One region of the Pseudomonas viridinivis genome, then DNA from elsewhere that is predicted to be linked to it. Evidence: riboswitches for the same ligand, from Rfam matches in the RefSeq annotation. Region 1 holds a riboswitch; each other region holds the start of a gene.
The links. A riboswitch is a leader RNA that binds a small molecule or an ion and turns the genes downstream of it on or off. The one in region 1 is predicted to bind cobalamin.
Positions count from the first base shown of each region.

Region 2: linked by a shared signal. The riboswitch ahead of cobO (cob(I)yrinic acid a,c-diamide adenosyltransferase) and the one ahead of AABC73_RS19715 (ABC transporter substrate-binding protein) in region 1 are both predicted to bind cobalamin.
Region 3: linked by a shared signal. The riboswitch ahead of AABC73_RS15745 (CbtB-domain containing protein) and the one ahead of AABC73_RS19715 (ABC transporter substrate-binding protein) in region 1 are both predicted to bind cobalamin.

Region 1 is NZ_CP151076.1:4,197,671-4,200,942, forward strand. Features, by position in the region: gene AABC73_RS19710 (CDP-alcohol phosphatidyltransferase family protein) at 168-887, opposite strand; cobalamin riboswitch at 1,075-1,268, shown strand; gene AABC73_RS19715 (ABC transporter substrate-binding protein) at 1,452-2,468, shown strand; gene AABC73_RS19720 (iron chelate uptake ABC transporter family permease subunit) at 2,465-3,272, shown strand, end outside.
Region 2 is NZ_CP151076.1:4,655,411-4,658,682, reverse strand. Features, by position in the region: gene AABC73_RS21700 (sorbosone dehydrogenase family protein) at 1-1,136, opposite strand, end outside; cobalamin riboswitch at 1,244-1,465, shown strand; gene cobO (cob(I)yrinic acid a,c-diamide adenosyltransferase) at 1,564-2,175, shown strand; gene AABC73_RS21690 (cobyrinate a,c-diamide synthase) at 2,172-3,272, shown strand, end outside.
Region 3 is NZ_CP151076.1:3,340,967-3,344,238, reverse strand. Features, by position in the region: gene cobM (precorrin-4 C(11)-methyltransferase) at 1-519, opposite strand, end outside; gene AABC73_RS15755 (cobalamin biosynthesis protein) at 562-993, opposite strand; gene AABC73_RS15750 (CbtA family protein) at 971-1,672, opposite strand; gene AABC73_RS15745 (CbtB-domain containing protein) at 1,684-1,872, opposite strand; cobalamin riboswitch at 1,972-2,189, opposite strand; cobalamin riboswitch at 2,266-2,489, shown strand; gene cobW (cobalamin biosynthesis protein CobW) at 2,601-3,272, shown strand, end outside.

The sequences.
Region 1 (3,272 bases):
CAGAATCAGATCAATTGGGGGGTGACCTGATTTGGAAGCGGCCGCGTGACGGGAGTTCGGTTTATTGGATGACTGGTGTGAAATCCGCAAATACCGGATCCGTAGGACCGGCTTCGCCCGGAGAACGCCCTCCCGACTCAAGCCGGTCCTACAGGCTGTCGTTCGCTTCAACTACGCAACTTGCCCAACCACTCAAGCGAAGTGCGCCACAGGCAAATCCCCAGGAAATAGGCGGACATCGCGGACCAGACGATCATCACGGTCGGGCTTTGCGCCGGGTGGTCGATGACCAGCAAGGCGCTGCACACCAGCCAGATCGTGGTGACGGTGATGTTCAGTGGCATCAGGCGGCGGACGCGGAACGGGTGGAGGAACTTCATCCGCGTCAGGGTCAGCAGGGCCAGGCCGAAAACGGTCAGCAACGTCACCCACGAAGCTGGCGAGATGATGTAGACGCACAGCGCGACCACGTTCCAGGCGGCGGGAAAGCCCTGGAAATAGTTGTCCTTGCTTTTCATTTCCAGATTGCAGAAGCAGAACAGCGAGGACACCAGAATCACCGCAGTGCTGAGCAACATGGTGTGATCCGGCAAATCGATGTAGCGATAAATGAACAGCGCCGGAATAAACACGTAGGTCAGGTAATCAATGACCAGATCGAGCACTGAACCATCAAAGCCCGGCAGCACCGACTGAACATTGAATTTGCGCGCCAGGGAGCCATCGACTCCATCTACCACCAGCGCAAGGCCCAGCCAAAGCAGGCATGCCTTGGGCTGGTCTTCGAACAGCGCGATGGTTGCCATGAAGGCAATGACCACGCCGGTGGCGGTAAAAGCATGTGCACCCCAGGCTTTGAGCCAGGCCGTGCGTTGAGTCGATATCACAGGGGGAAATCTCCAGAAATAATACGGGCCGGGCATCATCATCGCCGATTTGTCACCGGAGCACTCAGCCAGCGTGCATGTATCGACCGACCATCGGCCGATAAGGTTCACCAACCGGTGAACTGCGAGCAATCTCCAGGCCAGGGACTCGCCCGCCGGGAAAACTTCCCCGTCGCGGTTGATATCCATTACCATGCCGCCCGTCGGTTCCCAAACGGGATTAATAGGGAATCCGTGATGGCCTCAGGGTCATCAAACGGAACTGCCCCCGCAACTGTAGACGCTGAGCCGCTCCATCGATGCCACTGGGTAAACCCGGGAAGGCCGGAGCATGGCGATGACGCGTCAGTCAGGAGACCTGCCGACATCAGGGTTGCACGAAAACGCGCCCTGGCAATTGACCCACCGGCGGGGTGTCCGGGGAGGACATCCGTCAGAATCGGTTCATCGCCGTTGCTGCCAGACCCTGCTCGACCGGCCCCGCCGCAGTCAGCAGCGGTGGCTGATGTGTTTCCTGCCCTTACACCGCCGTCCGGACATCCGTTCGAATGGAGATAGCCTTTCATGACGTTGCCTCGCCTTGCCGTACTGTTTGCCAGCCTTGGATGTTCTGCACTGGCCATGGCCGCCGGTCCGACGCACTACCCGCTGACGGTCGAGAACTGCGGCGTGCCGTTGACCTTCAAACAGGCCCCCGGCAAAACAGTCACCATCGGCCAGGCCGGTACTGAAATCCTCTACTCCCTTGGGCTGGCCGACAAAGTGGCCGGCACTTCGCTGTGGTTCAACGAGGTCCTGCCACAGTTCAAGGCGCAGAACGAGCGTATTCCGCGCCTGGCCGATAACGAGCCGAGCTTCGAATCAGTGATCGGCAAACGCCCTGACCTGGTGCCGGTGCAGTTTGAATGGATGGTCGGCCCGCAAGGCGCGGTCGGCACCCGCGAGCAGTTCAGCGAACTGAATATCCCGACCTACATCATGCCGTCGGACTGCGAAGGCAAAGACAATCTGGTTGGCGCCGATGGCACGCGGCTCAAGCCATTTTCCGTGGAAACTGTATTCAAGACCGTCGCGCAGCTAGCGCAGATCTTCGACGTGCAGGACCGTGGCGATGAGTTGAGCGCGCAGCTGCGTGCCGGTTTGACCAAGGCTCAGGTCAGCGTCAAGGCCAAGCACTTGACCGATGCATCGGCGCTGTTCTGGTTTTCCAGCGCCGACCTGCACATCGACCCGTACGTGGCCGGGCGCAAAGGCGTGCCGGATTTCATGATGAACACCCTCGGCCTGCGTAACGTGATCGAGTCCGATGAAGAATGGCCAACCGTCGGCTGGGAAACCATCGCCAAGGCCAACCCTACGGTGCTGGTCATCGCGCGCATGGATCGCCGTCGCTTCCCTGCTGACGACTTCCAGAAAAAACTGGAATTTCTCAAGTCCGATCCGGTGACCAAAAACATGGATGCCGTGAAACACAACCGCATCGTGATCCTTGATGCCGACGCCATGCAGGCCTCGGTGCGTATGTTTGACGGCATCAACGAACTGGCCAGCGCCATTGATCAGGTTGATCCGGGCAAATGAGAGCAGTGACCGGCGGTCAGGTTCTGCGCAGGGTCTGTCTGCACGCAGCGTGGGTGATCCCGGTATTGCTGGCCGCGATTCTGGCCGGCATCGCCATTGGCGAGACGCCGATCAGCCTGTCGCTGGTGTTTCAGGTGCTGGCCAACAAGCTGTGGGGCGCCGGTTTTGTGCTGGACCCTATTGATGAAGGCATCGTCTGGAACTACCGCCTGACCCGCGCGCTGGTTGCCGCCGCATGTGGCGCCGGGCTGGCGATTTCCGGGGTGGTGTTGCAGTCACTGCTGCGTAATCCGCTGGCCGATCCATATCTACTGGGGATTTCCGCCGGAGCTTCGACCGGCGCGGTGCTGGTGTCGATCATCGGCCTCGGCGCCGGAGCCATTTCCTTGTCAATGGGCGCCTTTGCTGGCGCGGTGGCTGCCTTTGCGCTGGTCGCCTTGCTGGCGCGCAGCACCGGAGCGGTCAGCGGCAGCGGGCAAATCATCCTCGCAGGCATCGCCGGTTCACAGCTGTTCAATGCGCTGACTTCGTTTCTGATTACCAAGTCGGCCAGCTCCGAACAGGCGCGGGGCATCATGTTCTGGTTGTTGGGCAACCTCAGCGGGGTGCGCTGGCAATCGGTGACATTGGCGGTGCCGGTGGTGTTGATCGGGCTGGCGATTTGCCTGTGGCATCGCCGCGCGCTGGATGCGTTCATGTTCGGCAGCGATTCGGCCGCCGCGCTTGGCATCCCGGTGCGACGTGTTCAAGTGGTCCTGATCGCCACGGTTGCGCTGGTCACGGCGGTGATGGTGTCGCTGGTGG
Region 2 (3,272 bases), 460 kb from region 1:
ACTTTGTAGCCGCTGTGCGGTTTGCGGTTCCAGGAGCCATGCTGGCCGATGAACACGCCTTCATTGAACGGCGCCGGCAACGTCTTGCCATCGGCGAACACCAGGCCAAGTGACGCGGTATGCGGACCGACTGCGTAGTCCGGGGCGATGGCCTTGGCCACCAATTCCGGATTCTGCGGCGTCACGCGCACGTCCACATGCTGGCCATAGTAGCTGAACGGCCAGCCGTAGAAAGCCCCGTCCTGCACTGAGGTGATGTAATCCGGCACCAGATCGCTGCCGATTTCGTCACGCTCGTTGACCGCCGTCCAGAGTTTGCCGGTGGTGGGTTCCCAATCCATGCCGTTGGGGTTGCGCAAGCCCGACGCAAAGATGCGGTGGGAGCCACTCGCGGCGTCCACTTCCCAGATCGCCGCGCGACCTTCTTCGGCGGCCAGGCCGTTCTCGGCGACGTTGCTGTTGGAGCCGACCGTCACATACAGCTTGCTGCCGTCCTTGCTGGCGATAACGTTCTTGGTCCAGTGGTGATTCAGCGTGCCGCCGGGCAGATCGACGACTTTGGTCGGCTGCGCGCTGATCGAGGTCTGGCCTTCCTGATACGGGAAGCTGATGAGGCGGTCGGTGTCGGCCACATACAGCTTGTTGCCCACCAGCGTCATGCCGAACGGCGAGTTGAGGTTTTCCAGGAATACCGTGCGGGTTTCGGCAACGCCGTCGTGGTCCTTGTCGCGCAGCAAGGTGATGCGATTCGGGCTTGGAACACCGGCGCCGGCGCGGCCCATGACCTTGCCCATAACCCAGCCGCGAACGCCTTTATTATCGTCAGGCTTGGGCGGCGAATTGGTTTCCGCTACCAGCACGTCGCCATTAGGCAGCACGTACAGCCAGCGCGGGTGGTCCAGATGCTCGGCAAAAGCGGCGACCTGCGTGCCTTTGGCGGCGATAGGCTTGGCGTCTTTTTCCCAGCCCACCGCCGGCGCTATGTTGACGGTCGGGATCAGCGTCTTGTTCGGTTCCGGCAACTTGGGGGACGGCCCGGTGCCGTCGGTGACTTGCAGGGTCGAAGATTCGCCGCAGGCCGCCAGGCCTCCCGCAACCAGTAGCAAAACCGCGAACTGTGGTCTGAGCGTAAACATGATCGATCTCCATAACGGGCAGTGGTCCAGTAATAGATAGAGAAGTCTGGGCTTTCGAGGTTCAACCCGATGCTGAGTTGATTGACGCTCAAACCTCAACGCTCTAACCTGCGCCCTTTGTTTCAGGTGCTCAAAATCCCCGGATTGCTTGAGTGAAACAGGGAAACCGGTAAGGACGCCCATGGCGACCAATCCCGGTGCTGCCCCCGCAACGGTAGATGAGTGAAGCTGTGCTTCATGCCACTGTGTCCGCAAGGACATGGGAAGGCGCACAGTCGGGATTTTCCCGCTCATGAGCCCGGAGACCGGCCTGATCCATTCAATAGCATCACGGCGGGCGATGCTCTGGGCATGACGAAAGTCGTGCTGCCAGTCATTTTCTATTGCCAGCCGTCTGCTTTCGCGTGCCCTCAAGCGGAGAGCTGAGATGAACGAATCCCCCGAACGTGACGAACGCCATTTGGCGCGCATGCTGCGCAAAAAAGCCGTGATGGACGAGCGTATCGCCAGCGCACCCAATGAATGCGGGCTGTTGCTGGTTCTGACCGGTAACGGCAAAGGCAAAAGCAGTTCTGCATTCGGCATGTTGGCCCGGGCAATGGGCCACGGCATGCAGTGCGGCGTCGTGCAGTTCATCAAAGGCAGCAACAGCACCGGCGAGGAGTTCTTCTTCCGGCGTTTCCCCGAGCAGGTTCGCTATCACGTGATGGGCGAGGGCTACACTTGGGAAACCCAGGACCGCCAGCGTGATATCGCCGCCGCCGAAGCCGCGTGGGAAGTTTCCCTGGAAATGCTGCGTGATCCGGCCATTGGTATGGTGATCCTCGACGAACTGAATATCGCCCTCAAGCACGGTTATCTGGACATCGAGCGGGTGCTTGGCGACCTGCAAGCCCGCCCGCCGATGCAGCACGTGATCGTCACCGGCCGTGGCGCCAAACCGGAAATGATCGACATGGCCGATACCGTGTCTGAAATCACCGTGGTCAAACATGCCTTCCAGGCCGGTATCCGCGCGCAAAAAGGCATCGAGTTGTGAGTGAACCGCGTCATTGTCCGGCGGTTCTGATCGCCGCACCGGCTTCCGGCCAGGGCAAAACCACCGTCACCGCCGCGCTGGCCCGTTTGCATCGCAATCAGGGCCGCAAGGTTCGCGTGTTCAAGTGCGGCCCGGATTTTCTCGACCCGATGATTCTGGAGCGCGCCAGCGGTGCGCCTGTTTATCAGCTGGATTTGTGGATGGTCGGTGCCGATGAAAGCCGCCGCCTGTTGTGGCAGGCGGCGGGTGAAGCCGACCTGATCCTGATCGAAGGCGTGATGGGCCTGTTTGACGGCACGCCTTCCAGCGCAGATCTGGCGCGTTATTTCGGCGTACCGGTGCTGGGCGTCATCGATGGCACGGCCATGGCCCAGACCTTCGGCGCGCTGGCGTTGGGTCTGGCGCGCTATCAGCCGGACCTGCCGTTCGCTGGCGTTCTGGCCAACCGGGTCGGCACCGTACGGCATGCGCAATTGCTCGAAGGCAGCCTCACCGAAGGCCTGCGCTGGTACGGCGCGTTGTCTCGGGAAACCGGGATCGAACTGCCAAGCCGGCATCTGGGACTGGTGCAGGCCAGCGAGCTGAATGATCTGGATCTGCGTCTGGATGCCGCCGCCGCAGCGCTGGCCAGCACTTGCGAAGTTGAACTGCCGCCTGCGGTGACCTTCGCCGCGCCGGACCTTGTCCCGGCCGAACCTTTGCTGGAAGGCGTGACCATTGCCGTCGCCCATGACGAAGCCTTTGCGTTCACTTACGGCGCCAGCCTGGATCTGCTGCGCGCCATGGGTGCGCAGCTGGTGTTCTTCTCGCCGATCCGCGATTCAGTGCTGCCGCCTGCCGACAGCCTGTATCTGCCCGGTGGTTACCCGGAACTGCACCACCTGGCCTTGAGCCAGAACGCGTCGATGCTTAACGCAATTCGCCAGCATCATCAGGCGGGCAAACCGTTGCTGGCCGAGTGTGGCGGCATGTTGTATCTGCTGGACGCCTTGACCGATGTCGACGGCCAGCGCGCCGAGCTGGTGGGCTTGCTCGCCGGTGAAGCGGTCATGCAAAAGCGTCTCGCCGCATTGGCGCTGCAAACAGTCGCGCTGCCG
Region 3 (3,272 bases), 860 kb from region 1:
GGCAACGATCCTGTGCAGATTGTTGACCCCGAGATGAATCGCCATGGTGGCGCGGTGTTGCGCCAGACTGGCCAGTTCTTCACCGGGTGGCATTGTGGTCTTGTCGGCGAAGCGGGTGAGGATCACGCTTTGCGAGATATCCGGCAGTGTCAGTTCGGTGCCGAGCAAGGCTGCGCAGGCAGCGGTTGCGGTAACGCCCGGAATGATCTCGAAGGGAATGTTCAATTCGCGCAGATAACGGATCTGTTCGCCGATGGCACCGTACAGGCTCGGATCACCTGAATGCACCCGAGCCACATCCTGGCCTTGTTCATGAGCGGATTTCATCAAGGCGATGATCTGTTCGAGATGCAATTCGGCGCTGTTGCTGACCTGAATCGCGTTATGGCCCTCTAGCACGGCCGTTGGCACCAGCGATCCGGCATAGATAATCACCGGGCAACTGCGGATCAAGCGCTGCCCCTTGACCGTGATCAACTCCGGATCGCCAGGGCCTGCGCCGATGAAAAAAACGGTCATGGAAACTCCAGATTCTTGAGTGGAAGCGGTGTGTGAGGCGGATTATCGGCTATCGAGCACAGTGCTGGCCAAGGCAAATGTCGCTTGCCGATTATTGACCCGAGGAATAAGCAAGCGTGCAGCACCTGATCGACTGGCCAGCGCCAACGCTGCGCTCTCTGCAATCCCATAACAGCCGGTGTGCTCAAAGGCGGTCAACGAACGATGAGTCAATTGCGCTTCGTAGGGGTTGAGCTGCTGTGCACTGAATACAGTCAGCGGCAAGCGAAGCCGGCGAGCAAGCTCCAGCAGACCGGGCTCATTGCTTTTCAGGTCAATGGAGGCGAGGGCGCTGAGGTCTTGCAACTCAAGGTCATGACTTCGAAGGCTGGACTCGATCAACTCAAGCATCACGCCAGCGGAGCATCCGCGCTGGCAGCCGAGCCCGGCCACCAGCGTCGGCCGCGATTGATCAGGCTTGATCAAGTTCGGCATTGTTGCGGCGAAACAGCCAGGCGCTGATCACGCCCATGGCAATCCAGAACAGCGCGTTGGTCAGCAACGAGGCGATCTTGAACTGCGACTCCAGCGCTTCAGGCGCCAGGCTTTCATGCACCGGCGGTTGCGGCGCGCCGATGATATGCGGCACGACCAGAATCGCCACGCCCAGCACTTTGAGCAGCCAGTTCTTGCCGAACACGATCAATGCCAAAGCCGCTGCAGTCGATGCAGCAGTGCCGATCCACCAGATTTGCCGTTGGGTCAGGTCCGCTGCAGCAGTGCCCGGCAGTTCTGGCGGCAGGCCAAGTGTCGGCGCGAGGGTGAACACCGCAAAACCTGCCAATCCCCAGAGCACGCCCTGGGATGTCTTGCCCGGAGCGCGCAAGGTATACAGGCCCGCCAGCATCAGCGCGAAGCCGACCGCGACCACCAGATTGCCACCGGTCGTGGACAGAATGCGCTGCCAGCCATCTTGCGGAGACCAGGCCTCTTCATCGTGTACATGTCCAGTGGGCGCGTTTTCGGCGTGCTCGTGAACCTGTTCGGTTGGAGCGTTCTCGTAGGTTTCCGCTTGCAGAATCAGTGGCGCGACCCAGAAACTTTGCAGCAGGGTCAGGAACAGGGCGGCGATCAGGCCTGTAAACCCCGCCGTCTGAGCAATTCGCTTGAACATGGCGTCAGGTCTCAATGGCAGGGAAAGGCAGAACTGTGACGGGTGTCGTGCGCCGCATTGTGCACGGCATCAATGTGCGAGAAACCGGCGAAATACACCAGGCACGCGCCGAGAATGGCAGCGCTGATGGCGGCGGTCAGGCGTCGAGTCTGGGTGGCAGTGGTCGTGCTGGCGGTATGACTGGTTGTACTGATCGACATGGCGCTTCCCTCTTGGATGTCGGCAAGGTGAGGGGAACGCATGAGAGCTCCGCTGACAGGCGTCAGAAGAGATCAACAGCGCCCGCCCACCGCGGGTTTGTCAGAAGTTTCATGTCGGGCCGGTCTCCGGGCTTGCGAGGGATCGATTGCTCGACCTGAAAGCGTCACCTTCCCATGCCGTTGCCGGTCACAGTGGATCTGACTCTTCACTCGCTTACCGTTGCGGGGGCAGCGCCGGACTTGCACAAGCCATGAGGCCTGAACGCACCGGTTTCCCGTTTCACCCTGTGAAGGGCACCCGAACAAGGCGTACAGGAGAGCATGGGCCGGCGCTGAACGTCAATCAGTTCGCGTCGGACGCAGGCTTGTGATTGACCTGCCGATGGTCACTGCGTAGCCTTGCGGATTCGAGGTTCTGTGCGCTGCACGCTGCCATGCAGCCGGACAGCGCACAGCTAAGATGGGAACGCGGTCAATGCCGCGGCTGCCCCCGCAACTGTAAGCGGTCAGGTTCATTGCACAGCCACTGCGACAAGCGGGAAGGCGCCATGAATTGCAGGTGGACTGTCCACCCGTAACCGCAAGCCAGGAGACCTGCCTCGATCCGGGCATCATGCCCTGCAAATTCTCACTACAACCGGGCGGGGTGATCCGGTGGCGAATCCAGTCCTGTGCCTGATCACCGGGTTTTCGTCCTGTTTGCCCGCCGCTTCGCCAAAGGGCACCTGATGAAAACACTGGCCAAACTTCCCGTCACCATCGTTACCGGCTTTCTGGGCTCGGGTAAAACCACGTTATTGCGCCACATGCTCGACAACGCTGAAGGGCGGCGCATCGCGGTGATCGTCAACGAGTTCGGCGAGCTGGGCATCGACGGCGAAATCCTCAAGCAATGCACCATCGGTTGTACTGAAGAAGAAGCCAACGGCCGGGTTTACGAGCTGGCCAATGGCTGCTTGTGCTGCACCGTCCAGGAAGAATTCTTCCCGGTGATGCGCGAACTGGTAGCGCGTCGCGGCGATCTTGATCACATCCTCATCGAAACCTCAGGTCTGGCGTTGCCCAAGCCACTGGTACAAGCCTTCCAATGGCCGGAAATCCGCAACGCCTGCACCGTGGATGCCGTGATTACCGTGGTCGACAGCCCGGCGGTGCTGGCCGGCACCTTCGCTGCATTCCCGGATCAGGTCGACGCCCAGCGCAAGCTGGATCCGAACCTGGACCACGAATCGCCGCTGCACGAGCTGTTTGCCGACCAACTGGCCAGTGCCGACCTCGTTATCCTGAACAAAGCCGACATGATCGACGCCGCAGGTCTGGCTGCCGTGCGCGCCGAGGTTTCCGAAGAATTGCCACCAGCGGTCAAGGTCATCGAAGCCAGCAGCGGCCGTTTGCCGATC